Regions from separate parts of the Rhizobium sp. TRM95796 genome, predicted to be linked through region 2. Evidence: riboswitches for the same ligand, from Rfam matches in the RefSeq annotation. Region 2 holds a riboswitch; each other region holds the start of a gene.
What was found. Region 2 has a riboswitch for cobalamin ahead of OCK01_RS02560 (ABC transporter ATP-binding protein). Riboswitches for the same ligand answer to the same signal wherever they lie in the genome.
Positions count from the first base shown of each region.

Region 1: linked by a shared signal. The riboswitch ahead of OCK01_RS23700 (aromatic ring-hydroxylating oxygenase subunit alpha) and the one ahead of OCK01_RS02560 (ABC transporter ATP-binding protein) in region 2 are both predicted to bind cobalamin.
Region 3: linked by a shared signal. The riboswitch ahead of OCK01_RS19395 (energy-coupling factor ABC transporter permease) and the one ahead of OCK01_RS02560 (ABC transporter ATP-binding protein) in region 2 are both predicted to bind cobalamin.
Region 4: linked by a shared signal. The riboswitch ahead of bluB (5,6-dimethylbenzimidazole synthase) and the one ahead of OCK01_RS02560 (ABC transporter ATP-binding protein) in region 2 are both predicted to bind cobalamin.

Region 1 covers NZ_JAOXHE010000014.1:22,459-26,663, forward strand. Annotated here, with positions in the region: gene OCK01_RS23695 (hybrid-cluster NAD(P)-dependent oxidoreductase) at 1-770, opposite strand, end outside; gene OCK01_RS23700 (aromatic ring-hydroxylating oxygenase subunit alpha) at 787-2,034, opposite strand; cobalamin riboswitch at 2,153-2,360, opposite strand; gene OCK01_RS23705 (NADH:flavin oxidoreductase/NADH oxidase) at 2,536-3,666, shown strand; gene OCK01_RS23710 (CTP synthase) at 3,728-4,205, opposite strand, start outside.
Region 2 covers NZ_JAOXHE010000001.1:525,716-529,920, forward strand. Annotated here, with positions in the region: gene OCK01_RS02555 (M10 family metallopeptidase C-terminal domain-containing protein) at 1-1,022, opposite strand, end outside; cobalamin riboswitch at 1,176-1,390, shown strand; gene OCK01_RS02560 (ABC transporter ATP-binding protein) at 1,514-2,323, shown strand; gene OCK01_RS02565 (ABC transporter substrate-binding protein) at 2,320-3,270, shown strand; gene OCK01_RS02570 (FecCD family ABC transporter permease) at 3,613-4,205, shown strand, end outside.
Region 3 covers NZ_JAOXHE010000009.1:219,221-223,425, forward strand. Annotated here, with positions in the region: gene cbiQ (cobalt ECF transporter T component CbiQ) at 1-554, opposite strand, end outside; gene OCK01_RS19390 (energy-coupling factor ABC transporter substrate-binding protein) at 558-848, opposite strand; gene OCK01_RS19395 (energy-coupling factor ABC transporter permease) at 851-1,519, opposite strand; cobalamin riboswitch at 1,570-1,785, opposite strand; gene OCK01_RS19400 (glycerol dehydrogenase) at 1,929-3,053, opposite strand; gene OCK01_RS19405 (2,4'-dihydroxyacetophenone dioxygenase family protein) at 3,050-3,604, opposite strand; gene OCK01_RS19410 (SDR family NAD(P)-dependent oxidoreductase) at 3,616-4,205, opposite strand, start outside.
Region 4 covers NZ_JAOXHE010000005.1:132,212-136,416, reverse strand. Annotated here, with positions in the region: gene OCK01_RS12035 (PA0069 family radical SAM protein) at 1-553, shown strand, start outside; gene OCK01_RS12030 (ribonuclease HII) at 719-1,363, shown strand; cobalamin riboswitch at 1,404-1,580, shown strand; gene bluB (5,6-dimethylbenzimidazole synthase) at 1,623-2,360, shown strand; gene OCK01_RS12020 (F0F1 ATP synthase subunit B) at 2,427-2,918, opposite strand; gene OCK01_RS12015 (F0F1 ATP synthase subunit B) at 2,930-3,532, opposite strand; gene OCK01_RS12010 (F0F1 ATP synthase subunit C) at 3,615-3,839, opposite strand; gene OCK01_RS12005 (F0F1 ATP synthase subunit A) at 3,927-4,205, opposite strand, start outside.

The DNA of each region.
Region 1 (4,205 bases), on a different contig from region 2:
AAGCTTTCCTGGTGATAGCGGTTCATGTCATAGCCTTCGCCGCGCACCATGTCGCTGACCAGCTTCATGAACGGATCCGGCCCGCAGCAGAAAATGTCGCGCTTCAGGAAATCAGGCGCGAGCATTTCGAGCTTGCGCATGTCGATGCGCCCCATCAGCCCCGCCCAGGGCGCGGCTCCGGAACGATGCTCCGGCAGGAAAGCCAGCTTGAGATTCGGCATCCGCGTGGCGAGCAGTTCGAGCTCCTCCCGGAAGATGATCTCTTCCGGTCGCCGGGCGCTGTTGACGAAGACGACATCCGTGCCTGGAGCGCAATCGGCGAGCCAGCGCAGCATCGACATCATCGGCGTCACGCCGGAGCCGGCCGAGACGAACAGGAATTTCCGCCCGAGATCCCGCCCCAGCGTGAAATGGCCGCTTGGACCGTAAGCCCGGACGCGCGAACCCGGCTTCACATTCTCGAACATCCAGCGCGTGCCGACGCTGTTGGGCTGCGCCTTCACCGTGATCGAAATGGCGTAGGGGCGCGAAGGCGATGACGAGATGGTGTAGGTGCGGTGCAGATCGCCGCCCTCGGCGCGCAACTCGACCGTGATGAATTGGCCGGGCTGGTAGCGAAACCAGCCGCCGCCTTCAACCGCAAAGGTGAAGGTCTTCACCTCCGGCGCCTCGTCGGTGACGCCAGTGCAGACCAGCATCTGCCTTGCGGAATTCCAGGGCTTCAGCTCGTCGAGCGGAAGCGGGGTCGGCGTTGCGCCCATCAGCATCATCGCGCGCGTCCTCCGATCAGGCCACGGACCGCAGCGCGGGCTTGCCCGCATCCGTCAGCCGCTTTTCCATGAAGCTCGAATACCAGTCCACGAATTGCGCCACGCCGCCCTCATGCATTTCCGAATAGGGGCCGGGCTCATAGGCCGGCGAGTGAATGCCAAAGGCGTTTTCCTCGACGATCTGGCGGTCCTGGTCGTTGGTCTCGGTCCAGACATGCGTCAATTCGTCGAGACGATAATCGATGCCTTCCACCGCATCCTTGTGCACCAGCCATTTGGTGGTGACCGCCGTTTCCGTGGCGCTGATCGGCATGACGCGGAAGCTGATCGCGTGGTCGCTCAGCACATGGTTCCAGGTGGTGGGATAATGGAACAGCAGCAGCGTTCCGATCCGGTCCATGTTGACATTGTCGGACAGTCGCATCTGCACCGCCTTGCGGCCGGAGATCGTGTAGCTGACGGCGTCGCGGAGCAGCGGCATGCGCGCAGTGCGGTACTGGCCGTCGGTGTCGATCACAAATTTGCTGGGCAGACCGATGTTTTCGCACTTCGCCCAATGTTCGGTGATCTCCGGATCATCCTCTGCGCCGCTGACGCCCGAAGCGGTCGGCGCTTCCGGATAGGTCTTGCAGAGTTCGGGATGATTGCCGGCGCAATGGTAGCATTCGCGGTTGTTTTCCCAGACGAGCTTCCAGTTGCCCTTTTCGATGATCGTGCTCTCGAAGGCCACTTTGGCGTCGCGCAGCCGGTGCGGCAGGAAATAGGGCTCCATCATCGCCCGGAACGGCGCGAAATCCATCGGCTGGTCGGCGAGACAGATGAAGATGTAGCCGCCCGCCGTTTCGCAGGCCACCGGCTTCAGGCCGAAATTGGTCGTGTCGAAATTCTCGCCCATCTGGCGCGCGAAGGCCAGCGAGCCGTCGAGCTCATAGGTCCACTGGTGATAGGGACAGACGAGCTTGTTGGACTGTCCCCGCTCCTTGGTGCAGACGCGGCTGCCGCGATGGCGACAGGAATTGTGGAAGGCGTTGATGCGGCCGTCTTCGCCGCGCACGATCACCACCGGATAGGCGCCGACCTGCACGGTCATATAGGCGCCGGTCGTGGTCAATTCGCAATCATGGCCGATGAAAAGCCAGTCGCGATACCAGATCTCTTCGAGATCGAGCTTGAAATAGTCGGGATCGATATAAAAGGGTTGGTCCAGGCTGTAACCGGGTTTGCGGGCGCGGAGTCTGGAGAGCATGTCGGCGCGAATATCCATGGTCGATCCTCGTCAATTCAAGGGCTGGGCATGGTGGACGCGCGCGGAATACCGCCAAACGCCGCGCGCGAAAGCGCGGACGATCCGCCGGTCTTCCTTTGATCGCCCACCGCGATCAGTCGGGTTATGTCGTCGAGGTTGGTGTCCGGGCTCAGACGCCGTCCCTTCCAGGACTTTCGCGATCTCCTTCCCAGGCCTATGGCCCAGTGGCTCCCGTCGCGAATTCAGCGTCTTTACCGTTGCGGGGGCAGCGCCGGGTTCGAACACCGGCTTCCCATTTAACCCCTTGGCCTAGACCGCGAGGCGCCTCGATGTCCGGATATCACCACGGCTCATGCGACACGGCGAGTTCGTTTGCGACATTGTCTTGCTCGGCGCGGATAAAATCCGACCGCGTCCACATTTAAGCGCCTTGCATTCTTCGACCATGGCGCCGATATGCCGGGAGCCGCGCTGTGGTCTCGGACCGAAAGGGGCGCGGAGCTTTACAAGGATCTTCCGATGAGCATGCTTTTTTCTCCTTTCCAGGCGCGCGGTCTGACGCTCAAGAACCGCCTCATGGTTGCTCCGATGTGCCAATATACGGCCATCGACGGCGCGGCCAACGACTGGCATTTCGCCCATCTCGCCCGCTTCGCCATCGGCGGTTTCGGCTTGGTCATGGTCGAGGCGACCGCCGTTTCGCCCGAGGGGCGCATCTCCTACGCCGATCTTGGCCTGTGGTCGGATTTCCAGATCACGCCGCTCGAACGCATCGTCGCCTTCATCCATAGCCAGGGCGCAGCCGCCGCCATTCAATTGGCCCATGCCGGTCGCAAGGCCTCGTCTCCCGTGCCGTTCCGTCCCGAGGTCAGGGACGAAGACAAGCTGTCGATCGGTTACGAGGATTGGGAGCCGATCGCGCCGAGCCCGGTCATCCATTCCGAGTCCGCACGCGGCTACAAGACGCCGCGCGAAATGACGCTGGAGGACATCCAGAGCTTCAAGGAAGCCTATGTCGCCGCCGTCGGCCGGGCCGAGGAAGCCGGCTTCGACGTGGTCGAGATCCACGCCGCGCACGGCTATCTTCTCAACCAGTTCCTTTCGCCGCTCGCCAACAAGCGCACGGACGAGTATGGCGGCTCGCGCGAAAACCGCATGCGCCTGCTGCTCGAACTGGCCCAGGCCGTCCGCGCCGCCTGGCCGGCGTCCAAGCCGCTGTTCTGCCGCATCTCCGCCACCGACTGGCATCCGGACGGCTGGACGATCGAGGACAGCATCGTGCTCGCCCGCGAACTCGAGGCGCGCGGCGTCGATGTGATCGACGTCTCCTCAGGCGGCTTCGACGGCGCGTCGATCAAGCCCGGCCCGCTCTACCAGGCCGATCTCGCCGCCCGCATCCGCACTGAATCGGACATTCCCACCGCCGCCGTCGGCCTCATCACCGAAGCGCGCGAGGCCGAAGCCTTGCTGACCGAAGGCAAGGCCGATCTCGTCGCGCTGGCCCGCGAGGCGCTCGACGATCCCAATTTCGCCGCCCACGCCAAAGTCGCGCTCGATCCGAGCGACGGCGCCTATGACTTGCATGCGCCGCAGGCCGGTTACGCTGTGCGCGCCAAGGACAAGGTCCTGCGCAAGGGCGCCTACGCCTGATGCAAAACGAAAGGCCCGGAAGCGTCGCTTCCGGGCCTTTTTGAATTCTGCTCTTGGACGATCAGACCAGGCGGCTCTGCACCAACGCCGCTTCGACGAAGCTCGCAAACAGCGGATGCGGCTCGAAAGGCCGGCTCTTGAGCTCGGGGTGATACTGCACGCCGATGAACCAGGGATGATCGGGATATTCAACCGTCTCAGGCAGCACGCCGTCCGGCGACATGCCGGAGAACACCAGACCGCAGTTTTCCAGACGATCCTTGTAGTCGACATTCACTTCATAGCGATGGCGATGACGCTCGGAAATCTCGGTCGAACCGTAGATGTCGGCGATCTTGGTGCCCTTCTTGAGAGCGGCGCGATAGGCGCCGAGGCGCATCGTGCCGCCGAGATCGCCCGACGCCGAGCGCTTCTGAAGCTCGTTGCCCTTGACCCATTCGGTCATAAGGCCGACCACCGGTTCATTGGTCTTGCCGAATTCCGTCGAGGACGCATGCTCGATGCCGGCGAGATTGCGGGCGGCTTCCACCACCGCCATC
Region 2 (4,205 bases):
CCTCCAGACAGAAGATCGCTGCCGGCGCGGCCGACGAGAATGTCGTTTCCCGTCCCGCCATAGAGCGTGTCGGCGCCCGCGCGGCCGATCAACATGTCGGCATCGTTTGCGGCGCTGTCGGCGCTCGTTCCGTCGCCATAGACCGTGGTCACGCCCTTGTCGGTGGCGAGCAGTTCCTCGACCTCCGTCTTGGCCGACAGGCCGAAAGTCTTGAGCGCCGTGCGGATGGCCGGCGCGAGTTCTTCGGTGATGTCGCCGATCGTTTCGACGCCCTTGATCTTCGCCGCCTCGCCCGGATCGTAATTCGCCTCGTAACTCAGAATTTTCTCATGCCATTCCGCCAGCATCTGGCCCGTTTGAACCGCTTCCGAGAATGTCGCCTTGCCGTCCTTGTCATAGAGTCCGAAGAGATCGGCTTCGACATAGCGGCGGTTGGCGATGCCTTGGCCGGCGCTCGCGCCGCCATTGGAATAGTAGCGGATCTGGAACCAGGCTTCGGCGCGATCCCCCTCCTCGATCGCGGCCTTCAACCCGGAGCCCAGCAGGCCCGGATTGTTGTAAGCCAGCGAGAACAGCGCCATGCGCTCATCGGAGTCCGGAATGCCGGACAACCACTTGTCGACATAGCTGTCATAGGTCGGGGAAATCAGGTCGAGCGCTTCGGCGATCTGGTCGCTGCTGGCGAAGGCGAATGTCTTGGGAACATCGCTGTCGACCGACTTGCTCCACGCCGCCATCACCTTGTCGAGCGCCGAGATCAGTGTGGCGCTGGAGCCGTAAGAATGGGTCTTGTCCACCACGGCGTCGAGCTTCGACAGAAGTGTCTCGCTGTAATGTTCCTCCCCGACCATCGCCAGCAGCACCTTGTCGAGATTGGCGCGCAGGCTGAAGCCGATGCCGATCGTCGGCACGCCGACGATATCGACATACGGCTTGGTCGTCGCGCCCTCCAGCAACGTCAGCAACGCCGAGCGTTCCGCAGCATAGTCGCCATGTTCGGTGATCGTGTTCCAGTTCAGCATGCGCGGCTCCTTCTCCCCTATTGTTAGCCGCGACCCGTAAACACCGCGTCGAAAACCATGGTGAACGATTGACAGTCAACAAATGTTATACCATTACAAAGCAAGAGACGAAACTGGATGTCGCGATCCGGCTTGCGCGATAAGAGAGTTGATGGCATGACAGAGAAGAATGGCGCTGTCGCCGCGAAAATGGGCGACGGCTTAATAGGGAACACGGTGAGGACGACCCCAGAGGGGCCGAAGCCGTGGCTGCCCCCGCAACTGTATGCGGCGAGCCTGTCTGCAACGAGCCACTGGCGAAAGCTGGGAAGGCGCAGACCGGCGAAGACCCGCAAGCCAGGAGACCTGCCATTCAGCGACAGTAACCACGGACGGGGTGTTCCGATGCGATTATCGAATGGCGGCCGGCGTCTCGCCGGTCATAACCTGATGCGTATGGCGGCGCCAATCCGCCTTCTCCACAAAACCGGGCGTCTGCCCGAGGCCGCGTCATGAACTGCGCGGTGGACGGTCTGGATCTCGAAGCCCGCGGCGTCAGCTTCGCCCCGCCGCGCGGCCCGAAACTCATCGCCGACATCTCCCTGCGAATTTCCGCCGGTGAACGTCTGGCGATCGTCGGCCCCAATGGCGCCGGCAAGACGACGCTCTTGCGCTGCCTGTTTCGCGGCGTCCGGCCGAGCGACGGCTCGGTGCTGCTCGGCGGCGAGGACATCTGGTCGATCCCGCAGCGCGACTTCGCCCGCAAGGTGGCGGTGGTGCTGCAGGAAAGCCCGGCGGCCTTCCCTTTCAGCGTGCGCGACATCGTCATGATGGGCCGTATTCCCTGGCGGCGGGGATTAAGCCGCTGGTCGGAGGAAGACCGCGCCAAGGTCCACCATGCGCTGGAGCATCTCGGCCTCGAAAACCTCGCCGGGCGGCAGTTTTCCACCCTGTCCGGGGGGGAAAAGCAACGTGTGCTGGTGGCCCGGGCGCTCGCCCAGGAGCCGCGTCTGCTGATCCTCGACGAGCCCTCGAACCATCTCGACATCCGCCACCAGCTCGACATCCTGCATCTGCTTGAAGGCTTGGGCGTCACCGTCATCGCCACGCTGCACGACATCAATCTCGCCGCCGGCTTCGCCTCGCGCGCCGCCATTCTCAACGGCGGACGGCTGACGGCCTTCGGCCCGCCCGAGACGGTGCTCACCGAAACAGCCATCGCCGGCGCTTTCGGCGTCGAGGCCGCAAAATTCCGCATCGGCGCCGAGGGCTCCGCGCGCTTCGCCTTTTCCCGTTCGTCCTATTCCGGAGCTTTCCTGTGAAAACCCTTTCTCTCATCGTCGGCGCAACCTTCTCGCTTTTCGCCACCGCCGCCTTCGCCGCCCCCGTCACGGTCAAGAGTTGCAACCGCGACGTCACCTTCGACGCCGCCCCCAGCCGCGCCATCTCCAACGACGTCAACCTCACCGAAATGATGCTGGTCCTGAAGCTGCAGGACCGCATGGTCGGCTATACCGGCGTATCCGGCTGGAAGACGCTGGACGAGAAAATCCGCGACGGGGTCAAGGAATTGCCTGAACTGTCGCCGAAATATCCGACCAAGGAAGTGCTGCTCGGCGCCGACGCCGACTTCTATTTCGCCGGCTGGAATTACGGCATGAAGGTCGGCGGCGACGTGACGCCGGAAACCCTTCAGCCGCTCGGCATCAAGGTCTATGAGCTGACCGAAAGCTGCGTTCACATCATGAACAAGGCCAAGCCGACCATGGACGATATGTTCGTAGACCTCCTCAATCTCGGCAAGATCTTCCGCGTCGAGGACCGCGCCGAGGCGCTGGTGGCGGGCTATCGCAAGGAGTTGGCCGAAATCGTCGAGGGCGTCGGCCCGATCGATCGTCCCGCCCGCGTCTTCGTCTACGATTCCGGCGAGGAGAAGCCCTTCACCTCGGGCGAATACGGCATCCCCACCGCCATGATCGAAGCCGCCGGCGGTAAGAACATCATGGACGACGTCGAAAAAAGCTGGACCGAAGTCTCCTGGGAGCCGGTGATCGAGCGCAATCCCGAAGTCGTGGTGATCGTCAATTACGGCGAAGTCACCGCCGAGCAGAAGATCGCCTTCATGAAAACCAACCCGGCCTTCAAGAATGTAGACGCGGTCAAGAATGATCGTTTCGTCGTGCTGGACTATGTCGAGGCGACGCCGGGTCCACGCAACATCGGAGCGATCGCACGATTGGCCAAGGCGTTTCATCCGCGCAATATGTGATCAGCGCGCATTGAGCGGCGGCAACTTGGACGACTCGCTAGCGCTGCGGACCGGAAACACCCCCCTCTGCCCTGCCGGGCATCTCCCCCTCAAGGGGGGAGATCGGCTGGGGCGCCGGTTTCCGCTACATTGAATGGCCTCGTTGACGCAACTGATGGCGTCAAGAGAAAGCGAGGCATCACCGCGAGTCAATCTCCCCCTTGAGGGGGAGATGTCCGGCAGGACAGAGGGGGTGGCCAAGATCCCCGACATCTCTGAAACGCAGGAACCGGGCGCGCCAAAACGCCTACCTACAAATCTTGCACGCAAAACTGAAACAAAAACAAGTAGCAACCGCTCCCCATGCCCCCTCTCCGCCTCCTCCTGATCACCGCGGCGCTCCTCGGCCTTCTCTGCCTCACCATGATCATGGCGGTGTCGCTGGGCGCAGCCTCCATTCCCGCTCTCACGGTGTGGAAGATCGTGGCCAACAAGATTGCGCCCGATATGATTGCGGTCGACTGGTCGGCGGGACGGGAAAGCATCGTCTGGGATGTCAGGCTGCCGCGCGTCATTCTCGGCGGGCTGGTCGGCGCGGGTCTCGGTCTGACCGGCGCGGTGCTGCAGCCGCTGACCCGCAATCCGCTCGCCGATCCGCATCTGCTCGGCGTCTCCTCGGGCGCGGCGGTCGGCGCGGTGATCGCGTTGATCCATGTCGGCATGGTGCTGGGAGCGCTGACCGTGCCGGTCTTCGCCTTCGCCGGGGCGCTCGTCGCCATGATCACCGTTCCGATCGCCGCGCGCGTCGGCCACGCCAATGGCGCGGACCGGCTGGTTCTGGCAGGCGTCGCCGTCTCCTTCGTCTTCACCGCGCTCGCCAACCTGCTGGTTTTCCTCGGTGATCCCCGCGCGGCGCAATCGGTGACCTTCTGGATGCTCGGCGGCCTGGGCCTCGC
Region 3 (4,205 bases), on a different contig from region 2:
TTCGATTTCAGCATGCGCCGTTTTCCTGTGTAACCCAGTCGAGCATCGAGCGATTGCCGACCGGCGTTCAGACAATCCAGCAAGACCCAGATGATCCGGAACATCACCATGGCGATATCGGATATTTCCGCGTTCAAGCCCTTCCGCTGCAAGAGTTGAAGAATGCTCGGAAGCGGCGTGGTGAGCGCGAGAAACAGCAAACAGCAAACACAGGCGCTGCTTCTGAGAGCGACGAAACAGGCTTGGCCAATTCCCTCGTCGGAAACCAGCGCGATGTGAGGGACGTATCCGACCACCGTCACGGAAAAAAGCTGCGCCACGCCGCCGGTTGCGATGAAGAGCAGCGGGATCCGCGCCGCGGCGGCTATGTCGCGCCAAGCTATACCGGCGCCGAAATGCGTCAGCGCCAGCATCGCCAGGAGCACGGCGGCCTGTGTGGACCATCCCGCCGACAAGAGCGAAAGAGCCATGACGCCCAATGAGAGAAAGAGCTTCTCGCCAGCGGCGTGACGCCGCCAGCGATTGGTCTGCGCACAGCGATCGATCGCGCGCATGACTCAGTGCGAATCGGAACGCTTGGCCGGCGATGTGCGGCGTCCGAAATAGAACCCGATCAACCCGGCGCCGATCGCAGCCTGCAAGGCAAACAACAGGCTTTCGATTTCGCCGCTCGGCGGTTCCCAAAGCGGCGTAGCCCATGGCTGATAATCGGGTCGGATTTGCGTGATGACCGCTTCGGCCTCGCCATCGGAGCCGCCGAATTCGGCGTCTCCGCCGTGATGGATGACGAGCGGCAGAATTGCCAGGACGATGACGGCCAGCAGGAGCCAGAGATTACGTTTCAGCATGATCAGGCCTTCGCGTTCAGGATATTGAGTGCATTCATCTCGCCGCGGCTGTAGCGCTGCAGGAGATTGTACACGATCACGGTCAGCAGACCCTCGCTGATGGCGAGCGGCACCTGGGTCAGCGCGAAAATGCCGAGAAACTTCGCCGCGGCGCCCGCCATGCCGGAGACCGGATCGGGAAACGCCAGCGCAAGCTGCAGCGACGTCGTCACATAGGTGGCGAGATCGCCGAGCGTCGCGGCCAGAAAAATCGCGATCGCGCCGCTGAATCCTGCTCCGGACACCCCTTTGAAGATGCCATAGGCGACGAAGGGACCGACAATGGCCATGGAGAATATGTTGGCGCCCAGCGTGGTCAGGCCGCCATGGGCGAGAAGAAGCGCCTGGAACAACAGGACGATCGTCCCAAGAACCGTCGTCACCGTTGGCCCGAACAGCGACGCCGCAAGCCCGGTGCCTGTCGGATGGGAGCAACTGCCCGTCACAGACGGGATTTTCAAAGCCGACAGGATGAACACATAAGCGCCCGAAGCCGCCATCAACAGTTTGATCTCGGGCTTTTCCCGGACGAGCTTTACAATGCGCCTCGCCCCATAGATCACGAATGGCGCGGACACCACGCCCCAGCCAACCGCATGCGCGGCCGGCAAATATCCTTCCATAATATGCATAACACGCCCTCAACCACGCCCACCGCGCAGCTTGATAAAGTCGCCACGGAATGTCGTGGCCCAGCGATGGCAGGTATCCTGGCTCGCGGGTCATGGCTCGATCCGCCTTATCAGCCGACAAGCAGCCAATGGCATAATGGATGTCGCTCACCGCTCACAGTTGCGGGGGCAGCCACGGTCTCGGCCCCTGATGGGTAGTCCTCACCGTGTTCCCTTTTGATCCACCCTTCTTCAAGTCAGGCGGAACCATCCCGGAAATCACTATGCTCGACTCGTCGAAAACACAATATCTAAACGTCAGCAGAATGAATGCGGGCCTGCGCGAGCCGTCTGGAAACGCGCGACATTCCACACCGCTTCCCGAAAGCGGGCGGTAACACGAGTGAACTGCGTCGGGGCAACGGCGCGTCTAGCCGGCGACGGCTCGATCACGCGACGGGCCCCGCCGGTCCATATGGTGCGCAAGCTCTTCGACGTGTTCGATGGCCAGCATGATCGTCTCGACACTCACCGGATTGGGCATATTGCCGAGATGAGGAGCCGTCATGGTCCAGCGAGCGAGGTCCTCGATCTCCGCCTTGGTCGGCTCGCTCATGCCGAGATCGCCGAGCGAGGTGGCGAGACCGATCGAACCGTTGAATGCGACGAGCGATTGGAGTTCGCCCCGGCGGCCTTCGGCCGCGAGTTGCACCAGCGCGCCCCAGGCGACATGCTGGCCGTGGATCGCGTCCTTGGCGCCCCTGGCTTTCACCAGGCCGCGGGTGAGGCTGTGGGCCAGCGACAGCCCCCCGTTTTCGAAGCCGAGGCCGCTCATCAGGATCGTCGCCTCGATCGTGTCTTCGAGGGCTTGGGTCATTCTGCCCGCGTCGAGATCCACCATCGCGGTCTGCGCAGAGCGGCGCAGCGTCTGATAGCAGGCGTCGGCGATAACCGCGGCCGAGACGAGCGGTCTCGTGCCGAAGGGTGTGACGCCCGAGCCGTTCAGGCAGCCTTCAGCCTCGAATTTCTTGGCGACGGCGTCGCCGATTCCGGCCAGCAGGAAGTGCCGCGGCGCCCGCGCGATGAGGGTCGTATCGACGATCACGGCTTCCGGAGAACGGGCGAGACGATCGACCGAGATCATCACGTGATGATCGTCATACATGGCGATGGCGCTGCTGGTCGGGCTGTCGTTGGAGGCGATGGTCGGCACGGTGATCACGTCAAGGCCGAGCTTGCGCGCCAGTCCCTTGGCGGCGTCGAGCGATTTTCCGCCGCCGATGCCGATCGCAAGTGAAGGACGTTGACCTGACAGCGCCGCTTCCAGCGCGTCGATGGCGGGATAGGTGATCTCGCCGGAAAACGGCAGGACGATCGGCGTCAGCCCTTCCGCCGCCAGAAGCGTCTCGAGTCGATCCTTGAGAAGATCGAGCACGAAGGCGTCGGCGATGATCGCCGGATTGGTCCCGAACGGCCTGGCAAGGCGGCCGAGCTCGTCCAGCGCGCCCGGACCCTGAAGATAACGATGCGGTCCGCCGAAGATCCTGAGGCTCACTTGACCAACTCCATCAGCCGATCGACTCCGAGCCCGTTCTGGCCATAATGCCGGCGGGCGGCGGCGAGTTTGGTGAACACGTCTTCATAGCCGAGCGCCACGCCGTCGGGGTCGACATAGACATAACCGCCGGTGACATGAAACAGCGTGATCATCTCGCCGACATCCTCCGGCACGACCAGCGTATGCGTTTCGCCCGGCGGCTCGAAGGCGTAGCTCATCGGCGTCGCCTCCCAGTCATGTTCGAGATAGCGCCAGCGCCCCCGCAGCGTGAAGGCGTGAACCGGGCCGCTGTGACGATGCCGCGACAGCACGCCCGCTTTTCGAACCCGGAGCAAATTGACGTAATAGCCCTGGCTCACAGACAGCACGAGCGGCCGGAACGAGACGCCCTCGGCCTGCGGGATCCAGAGGCGCTCGTCAGCGTCGAGGTCGAGGCCGTCGCCCAGGAATATGTCCGACATCATTCCGAAGGGTTGCGGCTGGCGATAGGCGATCTTGCTCGCATCCATGCGGGCTTCAGGGCGGGGCGTGTCGAGGTTCGCGGTCATGGCGTCGCTCCTCAATCGAGCGGGAAGGCGTCGGATGGAGCCCCCCAGGAACAATAGCCGCCGTCGACCGGCAGCGTGATCGCGGTGATGAACTTGGCCTTGTCGGAGGCCAGGAACACCATGGCCTCGGCGATGTCTTCGGCCGTGCCCATCTTGCCCATCGGCGTACGGCGACGAATGCGCTTCTCGTCGATCTTGCCTTCGGCGATGAGCTTTTCGGTGAGCGGCGTCATCATGTAGCCGGGCGCCACCGCGTTGACGCGAACATTGTGAGGACCCCATTCGCAACCCAGCACCTGGGTCAACATGCCGATGCCGGCCTTGGCGGCGGAATAGGCGGTGCGGACCGGAAGGCCCATCAGCCCGGCGATGGAATTGAGATTGAGGATCACGCCGGAGCGTCGCGCGATCATCGACGGCGCCACGGTCTTGGAGACGAGGTAGGTGCCGGTCAGATGCACGTCTATCAGACGCTGCCAGTGACTGAGCGTCTGATCCACCGTGGGCGTGAAACTGTCGGGCATGCCTGCATTGTTGACGAGAATATCGATGCGTCCGAAGCGGGCGAGCACCGTCTCCACCATCGCCTTGACCGCCTCTT
Region 4 (4,205 bases), on a different contig from region 2:
CGACCTGCTGTCGAAGATGGCCGAAAAGGGCTTGGCGAAAGTCGCGCTGTCGGTGACGACGCTCGATCGCAAGCTCGCCCGGCTGATGGAGCCGCGCGCCTCGACCCCGACGCGGCGACTGGAGGCGATCCGGGCCTTGACCGAAGCGGGCGTTCCCACAGCCGTGCTGGCCGCGCCGATGATCCCGGCGCTCAACGATCACGAACTCGAACGCATTCTCGACGCCGCGGCCGCCGCCGGGGCCAGGGAAGCCAATTACATCCTGCTGCGCCTGCCCTTCGAAGTCAGCCCGTTGTTTCGCGATTGGCTGCTGCGCAACTATCCGGATCGCTACCGGCACGTGATGAACCTGGTGCGCTCCATGCGCGGCGGAAAGGACTACGACGCCGAATTCGGCAAACGCATGAAGGGCGCCGGTCCCTATGCCTGGCAACTGCATCGGAGGTTCGAACTCGCCGCCAAGAAGCTCGATCTCAGGCGGCGCGGCATTCAGCTGAACACCGATCTCTTCGTGCCTCCGTCCGGCTATGGGGTGCAACTGAGCCTCCTCTAGTTCTCAGTATCGGATGCTGGGCCCGGCATGTCCCTGAAGCCGGACCCAGCGTCGACCAGCGCCCTCCGTCGAACCGCAACGACGGATGGCGCCCGCAAGCATCCCGGGCCGCCGCCCTCGATCCGGGACTTGCGGGGAATCGGCGGGATATGCCACAAACCCCGCATGACGCGTCCCGCCGATTCCCTACCTTTCTTGTTTGAAGACGTCGCCCCGACTTTCGCGATCGAGGAAGCGTTGATGCGCGACGGCTACGACCGCATCGTCGGCCTCGACGAGGTCGGCCGCGGACCGCTCGCGGGACCCGTGGTCGCTTGCGCGGTTGTGCTCGACCGCGCCCGTATTCCGACCGGCCTGAACGACTCCAAACAACTCTCGCTCTCCGAACGCGAGAGGCTCTATGCGGAGATCCTGGGAAGCGCCGAGGTCGCCATCGCCTCGGTCAGCGCCTTGGGAATCGACCGGACGGACATTCGCAAGGCGAGCCTCGAAGCCATGCGGCGGGCGACCCTTTCTCTGTACAGGCGGCCCGATTTCGCAGTCATCGACGGCCGCGACGTTCCCCCCGGCCTGCCCTGCCCCGGCAAGGCCTTCGTCAAGGGCGATTCCCGCTCGGTCTCGATCGCCGCGGCGTCGATCGTCGCCAAAGTCACCCGCGACCGGATGATGGAGGCGGCGGCGCATTCTCATCCGGGCTACGGCTTCGAGAAGCATGCGGGCTACGCCACCGTCGTGCACCGCCGCGCCATCATCGAACTCGGCCCCTGCCCCCTCCACCGCATGAGCTTTCGCCCGCTGCGGAAGGACTAGTTCTTGTCGCGGGATGGATTGCCGCGGGGACACTATTTCAGCTACATCATTATCGTCCGGCGCCCGCTCGCGCGGGAGAATCGGGAAGCCGGTGCGAAACCGGCGCGCGCCCAGCGCTGTAAGGCGGATGCCGCTTCGAGACGCCACTGGGAGACCGGGAAGGCGAAGCGGCAGATGAAACCGAGCCAGAAGACCGACCGGACGACATAGCCCGACGCGCGAGGACGGCGCAGCGGGCACGCCAGACGCAGGGGGTAACATGCTTGGCGCCGCTCATCGCGACCTCACGGCCGTGGGTCCGTTTTCCGATGCCGACAAAGACGCGGTCTACCGCGCCATCCATACGCGGCGCGACGTCCGCAACGAGTTTCTTGCCGATCCGATCGATACGACGCTGCTCGACCGACTGCTGGCGGCTGCCCATGCCGCCCCTTCGGTGGGGCTGACACAGCCGTGGAATTTCATCCTGATCCGCGAGGAAGCCAATCGCCGCGCCGTCCACCGATTGTTCGAGGAGGCCAACAACGAAGCCGCCGACCGGTTGGAGGGCGACGTCAAGAAGAAGTACCGGGCGCTCAAGCTGGAGGGGATACTCAAAGCCCCGCTCAACATCTGCATCACCTGCGACCGCAAGCGCGGCGGCGAGTTCGTGCTCGGCCGCACGCATCATCCCGACATGGACATCTATTCGACTGTCTGCGCAGTGCAAAATTTCTGGCTGGCCGCACGGGCGGAGGGCATCGGCGTCGGCTGGGTGAGCATCTTCGACCATCGCCGCCTGGCCGCGTTGCTGGGCATACCCGACAGCGTTGAAATCGTCGCCTATCTCTGCGTCGGCCATGTGTCGGAGCTCTACAGAAAGCCGGAACTCGAAACCAAGGGTTGGCGTGACCGGATGCCGCTCGACCGGCTCATCTTTTCGGAACGCTGGCCGGAGGAGTCGCATGTGTTGCGGCTCTATCGCGAAATTGCGATGAAACCGGTACCGCCCGCCTGAAACGCGACAGCGCCCATAAAAAACCCGCCTCGCGGCGGGTTCTTCAATCGAGGCTCCGAGACGCGCTCAGTTGAGCCGGGACTTCACTTCGCCCACCGCGTCGTTGAACAGCGCGTTGGAGAGCGAGGCGTCGGTCTTGCCGGCGATCAACTTTTCCGCAGCGGCGACCGCGAGGTCGACGGCGGCGGAACGAACAGCGGCCACAGCTTCGGCTTCCGCCTGCTTGATCTTCTGTTCGGACATCAGAGTGCGGCGAGCCACGTAATCGGCGGTCTTCTGCTTGGCCTCCTCGGCCAGAGCATCGGCTTCCCGCTTTGCGGCGGCGACGATTTCGGCGGCTTCCGCTTCGGCGGCGGCGCGCTTCTTCTGGTATTCGGCCAACAGGGCCTGCGCTTCGTCGCGCAGTTTTTTGGCCGAATTCAGTTCAGATGCGATCTTCTCCGCGCGCGAATCGAGCGCGCGGGTGACCATGCCGGGAACCTTGAGGTAAATGATCACCCCGAGGAAGATCAGAAGCGCGACTTGCGCCCAGATCTGCGCCCAAAATGTTGCATCCATTACGAGCCTCCTCAGCCTTTCACGGCGTTGACCGCGTCAGCGGCTTCGCCCGAGTTGACGGAAACGCCGGTGAGCCGGTTGACGATCTCCGCTGCGGCGTCCTGCGCCACGGTGGAGACTTCGCCCAGCGCAGTCGCCTTGATGGCGGCAATGCTGGCCTCTGCTTCCGAGATCTTCCTGGCGAGATCGGCTTCGAGCTGCTGGCGCTCGGCGTCCGACTTCACTTTGGCGGCGTCACGAGCTTCGGCTGCGATGCCCTGCGCCTTTGCGCGAGCTGCGGCGAGTTCCTGCTCGTATTTGGCGACTGCGGCGTCGGCTTCGTCCTTCATCCGCCGCGCCTCGGCGAGATCGCCGGCGATGCGGGCTTCACGGGTCTCGATGATCGAACCGATGCGAGGAGTAATCAGCTTCGACACCAGGAAATAGAAGGCGCCGAAGGTAACCGCCAGCCAGAGAAGCTGCGATGGATATTGGGTCGCGTCGAAGGGAGGGAACACATCGGCGTGGCCGGCGTCGTGCGGAACACCGGTTTCGGTGTGCACTTCGGCTTCCGTCGACTGCACTGCCCCTTCCACCGCCGTGGCGGACAGAACATAGGCTGTCGTCACAAACATTCCTTCCTCCAGGGCAAGGATACGGTATCAAAAAACGGGCCACGGCCGAACGCCATGGCCCGATGGTTTTTTGAGACGCCGATCAGCCGAAGAGAGCGAGAAGAGCGACGAGCAGCGAGAAGATGCCCAGAGCTTCCGTCACGGCGAAGCCGAAAATCAGGCGGCCGAACTGGCCGTCGGCTGCAGACGGGTTGCGAAGCGCGCCGGCGAGGTAGTTGCCGAAAATGTTGCCGAGGCCGAGGGCTGCGCCGCCCATTCCGAGGCAAGCGATACCGGCGCCGATGTACTTTGCTGCTTCAGCTTCCATTGTAGAACTCCTTCAGTGTTTTCGTTTGGTGGCTGTTAATCAGGAGCGCCGGTCAGTGTCAACCGACGCCGAACTCTACTCACGACCTTAGTGGCCCGGATGAACCGCGTCGTTGAGATACATGCAGGTCAGAACCGCAAACACATAGGCCTGCAGGAAGGCGACCAGGAATTCGAGACCGGTGAGACCGATGGTCATCAGCAGCGGCAGGATGGCGCCGACGATGCCGATCGGGCCGAGCACGCCGAGCGAGACCACGAAACCGGCGAAGACCTTGAGCGTGATGTGGCCGGCGAGCAGGTTCGCAAAGAGACGAACCGAGAGGCTGACGGGGCGCGACAGGAATGACACGACCTCGATCATGGT